DNA from 2 places in the Methylobacterium nigriterrae genome. Region 1 is predicted to be linked to the other one. Evidence: riboswitches for the same ligand, from Rfam matches in the RefSeq annotation. Region 1 holds a riboswitch; the other holds the start of a gene.
What was found. Region 1 has a riboswitch for cobalamin ahead of WDW90_RS05375 (CbtB domain-containing protein). Riboswitches for the same ligand answer to the same signal wherever they lie in the genome.

Region 1 (5,784 bases):
CCCGGTCCGCTCTCGCGGACTCGACCTCTCCCGCACGGGAGAGGTGGATCCGCGCCCGGTCCGGACCCGGCGATCCCCGGGGCCGGCCGGCTGCGGGCCGGCTCGCCGGCACCCATCAGAACTCGATCCCCGCCTGCGCCTTCACGCCGGCCGAGAAGTGGTGCTTGACGTTGCCCATCTCGGTGACGAGGTCGGCGGCCTCGATCAGGGCGGGCTTCGCGTTGCGGCCCGTGACGACGACGTGGAGGCCGGGGCGGCGGGCGCCAAGCGCGGCCAGCACGGCGTCGAGGTCGAGATAGTCGTAGCGCAGCGCGATGTTCAGCTCGTCGAGGACGAGAAGCCCGACCGTCCTGTCGGCCATCAGCTCCTCGGCCTTGACCCAGGCCGCCCGGCAGGCCGCGATGTCGCGCGCCCGGTCCTGCGTCTCCCAAGTGAAGCCCTCGCCCATCGTGTGCCAGGCGACGCGCTCCCCGAACGCCGCAAGGGCGTGGCGCTCGCCCGTGTCCCAGCCGCCCTTGATGAACTGCACGACGCCGACGCGGTGGCCGCGCCCGAGCGCCCGCAGCGCGAGGCCGAGCGCGGCCGTCGTCTTGCCCTTGCCGGGGCCCGTGTTGACGATGAGAAGGCCCTTCTCGATCGTCTTGGCGGCGACCTCGGCATCCTGCACCGCCTTGCGCCGCGCCATCTTCTCGCGGTGGCGGGCCTCGTCGTCCGGGCTCGGGGTCATGGGCTCCTCCGGGCGGTCATGGGCTCCTCCGGGCGTTCATGGGGTTCCTCCGGCCGGTTTCACGACGAGGGGCAGCCCCGCCACGGTGAGCACCACCCTGTCCGCCTGCGCGGCGAGGCGCTGGTGCAGGCGCCCGGCCTCGTCGCGGAAGCGGCGCGCGAGCGCGTTCTCGGGCACGATGCCGAGGCCGACCTCGTTGGCGACGAGCACCAGGGGGCCGGGCGCCGCCGCGCAGGCGGCGGCGAGCGCCTCGGCGGCGGCCGGAAGGTCGGTCTCGGCGAGCATCAGGTTGGTGAGCCAGAGCGTCAGGCAGTCGACCAGGACGGGACCGCGCCAGTCCCGCAGGGCGGCGGCGAGATCGACCGGCACGTCGCGGGTGACCCAGCCCTCCGGGCGGCGCTCCCGGTGGAGCGCGATGCGGGCGCGCATCTCCTCGTCCCAGGCCCGGGCGGTCGCGAGGTAGAGCCAGGGCGCGGCGTGCGCCTCGATCAGGGCCTCCGCATAGGCGCTCTTGCCCGAGCGCGCGCCGCCGAGCACCAGGGTCATCCGGGGTGGGGCCTGCCGCATGCGGGCTCCTTTGCCCCAAGGGACGCGGCCGGTCAAAGCGGCGGCCGGGGCGCCGATCGCGCCGGGTTGCGGGAAGCGAGGCCGCCGTCTCCCGGACGGGCCTGCACGGTCGCACGGCGCGAGGCGATCCCCTGATCCCACGCTTTGCGACGCGGCCCTCCTCCCCCGCAGATCTCGGGCCGGCCCGAGATCTGCCCTTGCCTGCCCGGACGAGAGATCTGGGCGAATCGCGAATCCTCCGCGTTGTGCGCGCCGCCGTGACAGGATAGAAGTCGCTCCGGACGGTGCCCCGGCGACGGGGTGAAAAGGGAATGCGGTGGGAGGTTCGCCTCGATGCCGCGGCTGCCCCCGCAACTGTGAGCGGTCAGCTCCTGCCAGACGGCCACCGGCGCGTGCCGGGAAGGCGGCAGGCGCGAGGACCCGCGAGCCAGGAGACCTGCCGTCCGCGGGACGATTCCTCGAACGCCGCCGGCGGGGCGGCCGGAGATTGACGATGTCGACGACCGTTCAGACCCTTGGTACCAGCACGGCCCGCGCGAACGAGGGCCTCTCGGCCGTCGTGATCGCCGCGCTTCTCGGCATCGGCCTCGTCTTCCTGGCCGGCTTCGCGCCCGCCTCGGCGCTCCACAACGCCGCGCACGATTTCCGGCACACGCAGAACTTTCCCTGCCACTGACCGCCCGGCGCGCAGGCTCCACGCCTCCATGATCATCCGGCTCCTGTCGGCGGCCCTCGTCGCCGGCTTCCTCGCGGCCGTCGTCGCGACGGGCCTGCAACTCGGCCTGACCTCGCCGCTCATCATCGCGGCCGAGCGCTACGAGGCGCAGGCCGAGACCCACGCGGCACGCGTCGCGCCTTGGACCCACGCGGCGCGCGTCGCGCCCGGCCTGCCGATCGTGCTCGCGCACGGTCACGGCGAGGACGGCCCTGCGCATGGCGGGTCCGGCGCCGCGCCCGCCTGGCAGCCGGGCCCCGGCCTGCCCCGCATGGCCTTCACGGGGCTCGCGACCCTGATCGGCGGGGTCGGCTACGCGCTGCTCCTCGGGGCGGCGATGCTGGCCTGCCGGCGCGAGCCCACGCCCGAGCGGGCGCTCGCCTTCGCGGTGGCGGGCTTCGCCGCGGCGGCGCTCGCCCCGGCGCTCGGCCTGCCGCCGGAACTGCCCGGCAGCGAGGCGGCCCCGCTCGCCGCCCGACAGGCCTGGTGGCTGATGACCGCGGCGGCGACCGCCATGGGCCTCTACCTCATCGCGATCCGGCGCGCCGGCATCGCGATCGTCGGGGGCCTCGTGCTGATCGTCGCCCCGCATCTCGCCGGCGCGCCGGAGGTCGGCGTCTCGCCCTCCGCCCTGCCGGCGGGGCTCGCCGCGCAGTTCGCCGCCCGCTCGCTCGCCGTCAGCTTCGTGTTCTGGGCCGTGATCGGGCTCGCCTTCGGCTGGGCCTGGCAGGTCTTCGGCCGCACCGCCCCGGCGCCCGCCCGTGCCTGAGGCCGCACCCGAGGACGTGGTGCTCTATGTCTGCACCACCTGCCGGGCCGAGGGCGACACCTCGGAGATCCGGGCCGGCGCGCGGCTCAGGGCGGCGCTGGACGCCCGCCTCGGCGCGGCGCCGGTGCCGGGCCTGCGGATCGAGCCGGTGGAGTGCCTCTCGGTCTGCAAGCGGCCCTGCACGGTCGCGGTCGCCTCGGCGGGCCGCTGGACCTACGTCTACGGCGACCTCGACCCGGAGAGCGCCGCCGAGACCCTGCTCGCCGGGCTCGGCCTCTATGCCGGCACGCCGGACGGCATCGTGCCCTGGCGGGCGCGGCCCGAGATCTTCAAGCGCGGCGTGGTCGCCCGCATCCCCCCGTTCCCGTCCCAGGCGGACGGGACCCTGCCTGAGGCCGCTGAGTGATGAGCATCGTCCAGAAGATCCCGTGCACCATCGTCACGGGCTTCCTCGGGGCCGGCAAGACGACGCTGGTGCGCCACCTGCTGGAGCAGGCGCGGGGGCGGCGCCTCGCGATCCTCGTCAACGAGTTCGGCGATGTCGGCTTCGACGGCTCGTTCCTGGCCGCCTGCGGGGTCGAGGGCTGCGGCGAGGACGCGATCGTGGAGCTGCCGAACGGCTGCATCTGCTGCACGGTGGCGGACGATTTCGTGCCGGCGCTGAACACGCTGCTCGGTCGCGCCGAGCCGCCCGAGCACATCCTGATCGAGACCTCGGGCCTTGCCCTGCCGAAGCCCCTCGTCCAGGCCTTCCAGTGGCCGGCGATCCGCTCGCGCGTCACGGTCGACGGCGTCGTCGCGGTGGTGGACGGCCCGGCGGTCGCCGCCGGCCTCTTCGCCGAGGACCCGGCAGCGCTCGCCGCCCAGCGTGCCGCGGATGCCAGCGTCGACCACGACAACCCGCTGGAAGAAGTGTTCGAGGACCAGCTCCTCTGCGCCGACCTCGTGGTGCTCAACAAGTCCGACCTCCTCGACGCGGACGCGCGCGCCGGGGTGCGGGCCGAGGTGGAGCGCCAGCTTCCCCGCGCCGTGAAGGTGGTGGAGACCGCCCACGGCGCGATCGACCCGCGCGTGCTGCTCGGGCTCGGCGCGGCGGCCGAGGACGACCTCGACGCCCGCCCCTCGCACCACGGCGAGGGCGAGGACCACGACCACGACGATTTCGAGACGGTCGCCCTGCCGGTCCGCCCGGCCGTCGCGGCGGCCGACCTCGCGGCGCGGGTCGAGCGGGCGGCCGAGACCGCGGGCGTGCTGCGCATCAAGGGCTTCGCCGAGGTCGAGGGCAAGCCGATGCGGCTCGTGGTGCAGGGCGTGGGCCGGCGCGTCGCCCACCATTTCGACCGGCCCTGGCGGCCGGGCGAGGCCCGCGACGGCCGCCTCGTGGTGATCGGCCTCAAGGGCTTCGACCGGAACGCCGTCGCGGCGGCGCTGGCGGGATGATATAGGACGCCATGCACCTCCTGCGCGTCGACACGGTCTCCCTCGACGAGGGCGAGGCGGCGGTCGATCTCGGGCAGGCGCCGGGCGACATCGTCGTCCTGTCCTTCACCGATTCGGACCTCGCCGGCCTCGCGGAGGCGCAGGGCGCGCTGGGCCCCGGCCGGCCCAGCCTGCGGCTCGCCAAGCTCGCGCGGCTGCGCCACCCGATGTCGGTGGACCTCTACGTGGACGGCGTCATCGCACGGGCGAAGATCGCGGTGATCCGCTGCCTCGGCGGGCTCGACTACTGGCGCTACGGCATCGAGCGGGCGCACGCGGTGTCGCGCCGGAACGGCGTCGCCCTCGTGGTGCTGCCGGGCGACGACCGGCCGGACCCGCGGCTTGCCGCCTTCTCGACGCAGCCCGCGCTCGCGAGCGAGATCGATGCCTATTTCCGCGCCGGCGGCCCGGACAACCTGCGCCGCATGCTCGGCCGGCTCGCGGCCGAGATCGGGTGCCCCGCCGCGGTCGAGCCGCCGGTGCCGCTGCCGCGCGCCTTCCCCTGGTGCCCCGGCTGCGGGCCGGCCGCGCTCGAGACCGCGCTCGCGGCGGCGGGCGATGCGGGCGCGCCGCTCGCCCTCCTCCTCGTCTACCGCTCGGCCGTGCTCGCGGGCGATGGCGGCCCGGTCGCGGCGCTCGCCGAGGCGCTGCGGGCGCGCGGCCTCGGCCCGCTGATCCTCGCGGTGTCGAGCCTGAAGGACCCGGAGGCGCTGGCGGTCCTGCGCGAGGCCCTCGACCGGCGGCGCCCCGACGTGATCGTGGCCGCCACCGCCTTCTCGGCGCGGGAGGATGCGGGCTTCGTGCTCGACCGCGCCGACTGCCCGGTCATCCAGGCCTTCACGGTCGGCGGCCCGCGCGCGGCCTGGGAGGCGTCCGCCCGGGGCCTGAACGCCGCCGACCTCGCCATGCAGGTGGCGCTGCCCGAATTCGACGGGCGGCTCTCGGGCTTTCCGATCGCCTTCAAGGAGGAGGCGCCCGAGGTCGAGGGCTTCGCCGAGCGCCGCGCCGTGCCGGACCCGGCCGGCATCGCGGCTCTGGCCGAGCGCGCCGCCGCCTGGGTGCGGCTCGCCCGCGCGCCGCGCGCCGGGCGCCGCCTCGCGATCGTGCTCTCGGACTATCCCGCCCGCGGCGGCCGGGCCGGCTTCGCGGTCGGCCTCGATACACCCGAGAGCGCGCGCGCCATCGTGGCCGACCTCGCGGCGGCGGGCTACGCGGCGGGCGAGGCCCCGGCGGGCGAGGCGCTGATGCGGGCGCTGACCGGCGGGGAAGCCGGCTTCGCGGTGCCGCTCGCCGCTTACCGGGCCTGGCTCGGCACCCTGCCGGAGGCGTTGCGCGAGGCCCTCGACGCCCGCTGGGGCGCCCCGGAGGACGATCCCGCTTGCCGCGACGGGGCATTCCGCTTCCCGATGGTGGAGGCCGGTCCTCCCTCTCCCCTCCACGGCCTCATCCTGAGGCGCCGCGAAGCGGCCTCCAAGGAGATATCCAGCGGCCGTAGCGCGATCTGGAACCCTCCTTCGAGGCTGCCGC
Region 2 (5,624 bases), on a different contig from region 1:
GCGTAGTGTATGTCACTCGCGGCAAATATGTCTGCCGCATTATAGCTTTCTAACGGAGATTTGTTCTAAAGGCAGGCAATTTGGCGCGGCTTTAGGAATGATGATGAGCTCGATGTCCATCATTGGCCGAGACGGAATTTCAGATTTCGAGAAAGAGATTGCGAGGTCGTTGGGGGTAGATGCTGCGAACGATATTTATTCAAAAGTTCAAGTAGGTGTCACGTTCAAGCGGCCCGTTGTCGCGGCTGAGATATGGGTTAGAGCCGTTGAACAACGGCTTTCCGAATCGGGTCCGCTGCCATCAGGAAATCGAGAGCTGATAAGAGGATATTTCGGAGGGGTGCACAATGAAGATTGTGAGGTAGACCAGCAAATATCGAAAATAATAACTACCAAGACGTTGAGGGCTGTCTCTAAGCTTTTCGAATAAGCCGAGGAAGATTCGAATGACCGAAACTGTAGCGCGCTCCTTGAGCGCGGACGGGAGCGGCTTGCCTGATGATGTAATCATCGGCGCCGAAGGTATCTCTATCGCCATCTACGGCGAGGAGGCAGGCCAGCGTGAAACGAACGTCCGGCGGATCTATCATGCTCTCGCGAAAGGAGACTTGCCCCACTTCAAGCTCGGTGGGCGGGTTCACGCTAGACGCTCCACCATTATGGCTTGGATCGAGAAGCAGGAGCGCGCAGCATGACGAGCCCTCGTCTTGGCACCGCTCGCGGCGACCTCACGGTTTACGACGGTCGCGTGCTCATCGGTTTCATCCGAAGCTCTGGAGGCGCTGTCTATGCCTACGACAGCGATGGATCGTGCGTCGGCACCTTTACCGACCGCAAAGCGGCCCAGATCGCCCTCAGCGCCCGTTCGGCGGCGAACGGGAGGGGAGCATGACCGCCAACCTGCCGGAAGCCTCTGACCTTGCAAGCGTCGCGGGGCGGTTGATTAATGCCGAGAAGGATTGGCAGCCGCATGGGCCACTTATCAAGCCATGCCACATTGATCGTATTCGGGGCAGATCGTTTGAAGAAAGTGTCGAACACGCCCCGAAATGCCGGTGGGAGGTAGATAGCGCATCATGACCGCCCTCGTCCTCCCCTTCCCGCGCTCGCGAGATCGCGGCTTCATCCTCCGCCACGCCGGGATTATGGCGGGGGCCTCAACCACGCGGAAGGCAGAGGGGCATCTTCAACGACAGCTCACCATTCAGCACGAGACCTTGGTGCGCCGAGGCGTTGCGCCGGTGATGGTGGATGCCGAACTCCGGACAATTGAGAACAACATCCGGGCCGCTCGCTGGCGGTTCCTGTTGGCACCCGGAGGTGCTGCGTGACCGAGAACTCGCGCACTTGCCGAGGCATCGACGCCACCGGACGTTCGACAAAGACCTTTCGGGACCCCCGCTTCCGCAAGCAAAACCATCCGCCCGCTGGCCAGCCTTTCGTCTGGCTCACAAAGGAGATCCTTGAGAGCTTTGCGTGGCGGGCAGCAAGCCAGAATGCGAGACTGCTGATTGACCGTGTGTGCGTGGAGCACATGGCCCATGCTGGAACGCGCAACGGCGCTCTGCCGGTCACCTACGACAATTTCGAGCACTTTGGGATCCGACGCGGGTCGATCGCCAGCGCAATAGCAGAGGTTGACGCAATCGGACTGGTGAAAGTGGCTAAGATAGGTGAGCGCGGGTGGGGAGGTTTTAGGGGCCGAGCAACGCTGTTCCGGCTTGCTTGGCTGCCCACAGCCACTGGCGAATCCCCTTGCAGCAAGTGGCGACGCTTTGAGAGCTTAGAGGAAGCTCGTCGGGTCGGTGAGGCTGCAAAGCGGTCGATAAATGAGCGCCATGCTCCGCGAAAGCCGAAAGAAATGCCTCCGATTAAGAGAGTGGTTGTTGTCCGGTGAAAGGTTTTGCCTAGTGACGCTAGCGATACTGACACCAGTGACGCTACCGTCACTGCCGCCAGTGACGCGGGCGACACTTCTGTGTCCAGTGACGCTAGCGTTACTTCTATCTATATCTTCGGGGTAAGCGGGCCAGCGAACAGCGCAACGTGTCCGGCTTCCGATATCCAGACCGCGCGGCAGACCGCGGTTACTGCAGCTGTTTCGTCAGGGTGCGCAGCGGTGCTCTGGCAGTTCGTGGCCGAGCGCGTGAGCCGTTGCGGGCATCCCGCTCATCGCGCGTCGCGGTCGCGTGCGGCTCAGACCTTAATCCGCTCTCGCGCGTCTGGATGTCTAGAAACAGCTGTCGCGGCTGGCACAGGAATGGGGCGTGCAACTCGGGATGACGTTCCTCGAGGGCACCAGCATCCGCGCGCATCAGGAGGCAGCGGGAGCCCGCCGAAAGGGGGCACGCAAGTCACCCCTAACTGATCCGTGAGGCTGGAGCACCGGCAAACCGCTAACTGTGCAATGCCTTCTGCACGCCGATCTCATTCTCCATCGGCAGGCCGAACAGATCGCTTTGGAAGACATGGCTGACCTCGCCGCCGCCGAGCACACGCTGGTCGAGCTGGTGGAACTGGTCGCCGTTCACCGGATCGGTGAGGAAGTAGGTGAAGTCGTTGAACAGGTTCATCCCATAGCGGATCACGTAGGCGTTCGCCCGGGTGATCCCGGTCTCGTCCGTCTGGCTCCAGCGCCCCGACAAGGAGAAGCGACCAGTATCGCCGCCATCGCTCGGGTTCAGCGTGCCGAAGCGGCCGATCAGGCCGTCCGAGACCGCGCGCTCCGCGATCTGGTTCGTCGCGTTCCACTTGGCCCAGTAGGCCATGCCGGTGAGCGCGAAGCCGTCGGTGGCCGTGCCCTGGCTGTAGCGGACAACGCCGTTGAGCTTGCCCAAGCGGTCGGGCACTGCCCAGGGCCCGTCATAGACCTGCGCCTCACCGGCCACGAGCAGGTGGCCCTCGCCCAGCGGCGCCGAGGCGATCGAGAGCGCGCGCTTGTAGCCGAAGGAGCCGATCGAGGTGAGCGCGACGTTCCGCTCGACCGTGTCGAGATAGTCGATCCGCACCGAGCCCGCGGCGGCGAAGTCGCCGTCGCGCACGAAGTAAGGCCCTTTGTGGAACTCGACCGCGCCGACGAGTTCGGGGATCAGGAAGTTGATGTCGGCGTAGCCCTGGGCGTGGGCGTTCGTGCGCATGTTGACCGGCATGCCGTCGACGTGGATGGCGATGTCGGTGCCGTGGTCGAGGTTGAAGCCGCGCAGGAAGAACTGGTTGGCTTTGCCTTCGCCCGAATGCTGGGTGACGATGAGACCCGGCACCGCTTCCAGCACCTCGCCCGGGCGGGTGACGGGCCGGTTGTTGACCTGGGCGCCCGTGATCACGCCGGCGCTGGCGGCTTCCACGGGGCGGAGACTGCCGCCGATGCCGGTCACGCCGCCGACATAGCCCGGGCTGGCGACAGGCCCCGTGGCGGGGAGCGCTAGGGCATCAGCCGCAACGGAGATCTCGGCGAGCGTCGCTTCTGAGGCCGCAGGTTGCGCTAGGACTGGCAACGGGGTGAGCGAGACGGAGCCGGCGCACGCCATGGCGACAAGGCTTCTCTGCGCGGGCGAAGAGCGGAATGGGGACACGGGAGGTAGGCCTCGGGCAACGGCAGTGGCACGTCACCGCGAACGAGGTCGATCCTTTCGCAAGGGTTGCGCCATCCCGACACCTGCCAGGGCACCCCGCCCAGCATGTTCCGCGTGTGACCACGGCTGACGGCAGGTCTCCTGGCTCGCGGGTCGCTGCCCTCTCACCGTCTTCCCGGATGAGGCCCATCCAGTGACACAGGTGGCGGAAGGCTCGCCGCTCACAGTTGCGGGGGCAGCCGCGGATTCAGGATCAAACCCTCACCGCGTTCCCTTTTGATCCCCAAGGGGAACCGTCATTCCAACCCTTACAGCCGCGATAATCACGGTCAACGCCGCCTGCATTGTCCCGTGCCGTGTGTGCCATGATGGTGACATCGCGGACCATGCCCTGCTGGCACGCAGCCTACCAGCGCCACTCGCGCATTGGGTTTTGCGGAACGCGCTCGCTATGGATCCACCTGTCGACATCCGCCACGATTAGGCCGCGAGTTGCTGGACTGCGGCGCGGGCTGATGTGAGTGCCTGGACCTTGTTGTGCTCGCCTGCCGCAAGGCCCTCGGCCAAGACGAACTCGGGATCGGGGATGCCCATGAAGGCGAAAATCGTCCGCAGGTAGCTCTCGGCATGCTCAGCCGAAACGGCTGCGGTCTCCGGGCCGTAGAAGCCGCCGCGAGCCAGGGCCACGATTACACGCTTGCCACTGGCCAAACCCTCTGGTCCGTTCGCACCGTAGCGGAAGGTCTTGCCGGGTACCGCCAGACGGTCGAGCCACGCCTTGAGCTGCGACGGGATGGTGAAGTTGTACATCGGGGCGCCGACGACCACCGTGTCGGCGGCAATGAACTCCTCCAACATCCGGTCGCTCACGTCGCGGGCGGCCTGCGCAGCAGCATCAAGCGGCCCCGCCACGGCGGAGAGGGGATGAGCGCTCGGCAGTGTCGCCGGCGTGAGATGCGGTAGATCCTCGGAAGCAAGGTCGCGGTAGGTCACCTCGGCTTCGGTACCCTTCGTGATCCTTTGGACGATCAGGGCGGAGAGCTCGCGCGAGACCGAGCCGGCGCCGAGGATGCTCGTGTCGATGTGCAGCAGTTTCATATCAGAACTCGGTTCCCCTTTGTGACCGCTTCATGATATGGGCTTCCCCAAGCGTCGCAAGACGGCACAGGAATGATACCACGGTCACATGGAAGTAACCGGCCCTATAAATCGCCATACGCCTGAGTGCATGAAAGTATCGCAGGTGCTATCGCGCGTCGGCGACAAGTGGAGTGTACTTATCATCATGATTCTACGCGGACGTTCTTGCCGCTTCAGCGAGTTGAAGCGCGGTGTTGATGGCATCTCGCAGCGGATGCTGACGTTGACACTGCGCAACCTTGAGCGGGACGGCCTCGTGAGCCGGACGGTGACACCATCGATCCCACCGCGAGTGGACTACGAATTGACGGAGATGGGCCACTCGTTGGCAGAGCCGGTGCAGGCGCTCGGGACATGGGCCTTCCAGCACATGGTGCAGATCAATGCGGCGCAGGCCCGCTACGATGCTCAAGAGGATAGATCTTGAACCTGGGCGCGGTGTGGGTGACCGCTGAGGCGTTCCAGTAGGGCTTGCTCTATCGGACCTGAGCAGGGGCGGGGCGCCGCTCGCAGGTTGGGCGTTACGGAACCGATGCAGGGGCGGGACCGCTCAACCCTGGTCTGCGTCGAAGTAGCGACCCTCGTGGTCAAGGTGCAGGTAGTTCGGGTTGAACAGCGACACCACCTGGAGCGCGGACATCTCCGGGATCGTGAGGCGGCGGTCCTTCAGCAGGATGAGGCCGGAGCTGCGTAATTCCTGTAGCACGCGGTTGACGTGCACGTTCGACAGGCCTGTCGCGTCGGCCAGATCCGCCTGCGTCAGTGGCAAGCTGCAGCTGTTATGCTCGACCAGCCCGACCGCGCGCAGCCGGATGAACGGCTCACACAGGAGATGCCCAACCCGTTCCAGGCCGATGCGCTGGCCGAGGTTGACCGTCCACTCCCGCACGATCGCGACGCCGACCAGAGCCT

Region 2: another riboswitch for cobalamin. It lies ahead of WDW90_RS25805 (TonB-dependent receptor plug domain-containing protein); the one in region 1 lies ahead of WDW90_RS05375 (CbtB domain-containing protein).

What each region holds. Positions count from the first base shown of each region.
Region 1 covers NZ_JBAWTG010000005.1:86,140-91,923, forward strand. Annotated here, with positions in the region: gene cobO (cob(I)yrinic acid a,c-diamide adenosyltransferase) at 116-727, opposite strand; gene cobU (bifunctional adenosylcobinamide kinase/adenosylcobinamide-phosphate guanylyltransferase) at 764-1,294, opposite strand; cobalamin riboswitch at 1,560-1,752, shown strand; gene WDW90_RS05375 (CbtB domain-containing protein) at 1,788-1,970, shown strand; gene WDW90_RS05380 (CbtA family protein) at 1,999-2,778, shown strand; gene WDW90_RS05385 (DUF1636 family protein) at 2,771-3,184, shown strand; gene cobW (cobalamin biosynthesis protein CobW) at 3,184-4,218, shown strand; gene cobN (cobaltochelatase subunit CobN) at 4,230-5,784, shown strand, end outside.
Region 2 covers NZ_JBAWTG010000075.1:16,939-22,562, forward strand. Annotated here, with positions in the region: gene WDW90_RS25780 (hypothetical protein) at 1-430, shown strand, start outside; gene WDW90_RS25785 (DNA-binding protein) at 447-695, shown strand; gene WDW90_RS25790 (hypothetical protein) at 692-892, shown strand; gene WDW90_RS25795 (hypothetical protein) at 889-1,080, shown strand; gene WDW90_RS25800 (DUF6074 family protein) at 1,077-1,331, shown strand; partial or broken gene WDW90_RS25805 (TonB-dependent receptor plug domain-containing protein) at 2,415-3,527, opposite strand; cobalamin riboswitch at 3,687-3,885, opposite strand; gene WDW90_RS25810 (FMN-dependent NADH-azoreductase) at 4,053-4,670, opposite strand; gene WDW90_RS25815 (winged helix-turn-helix transcriptional regulator) at 4,759-5,139, shown strand; partial or broken gene WDW90_RS25820 (Crp/Fnr family transcriptional regulator) at 5,263-5,624, opposite strand, start outside.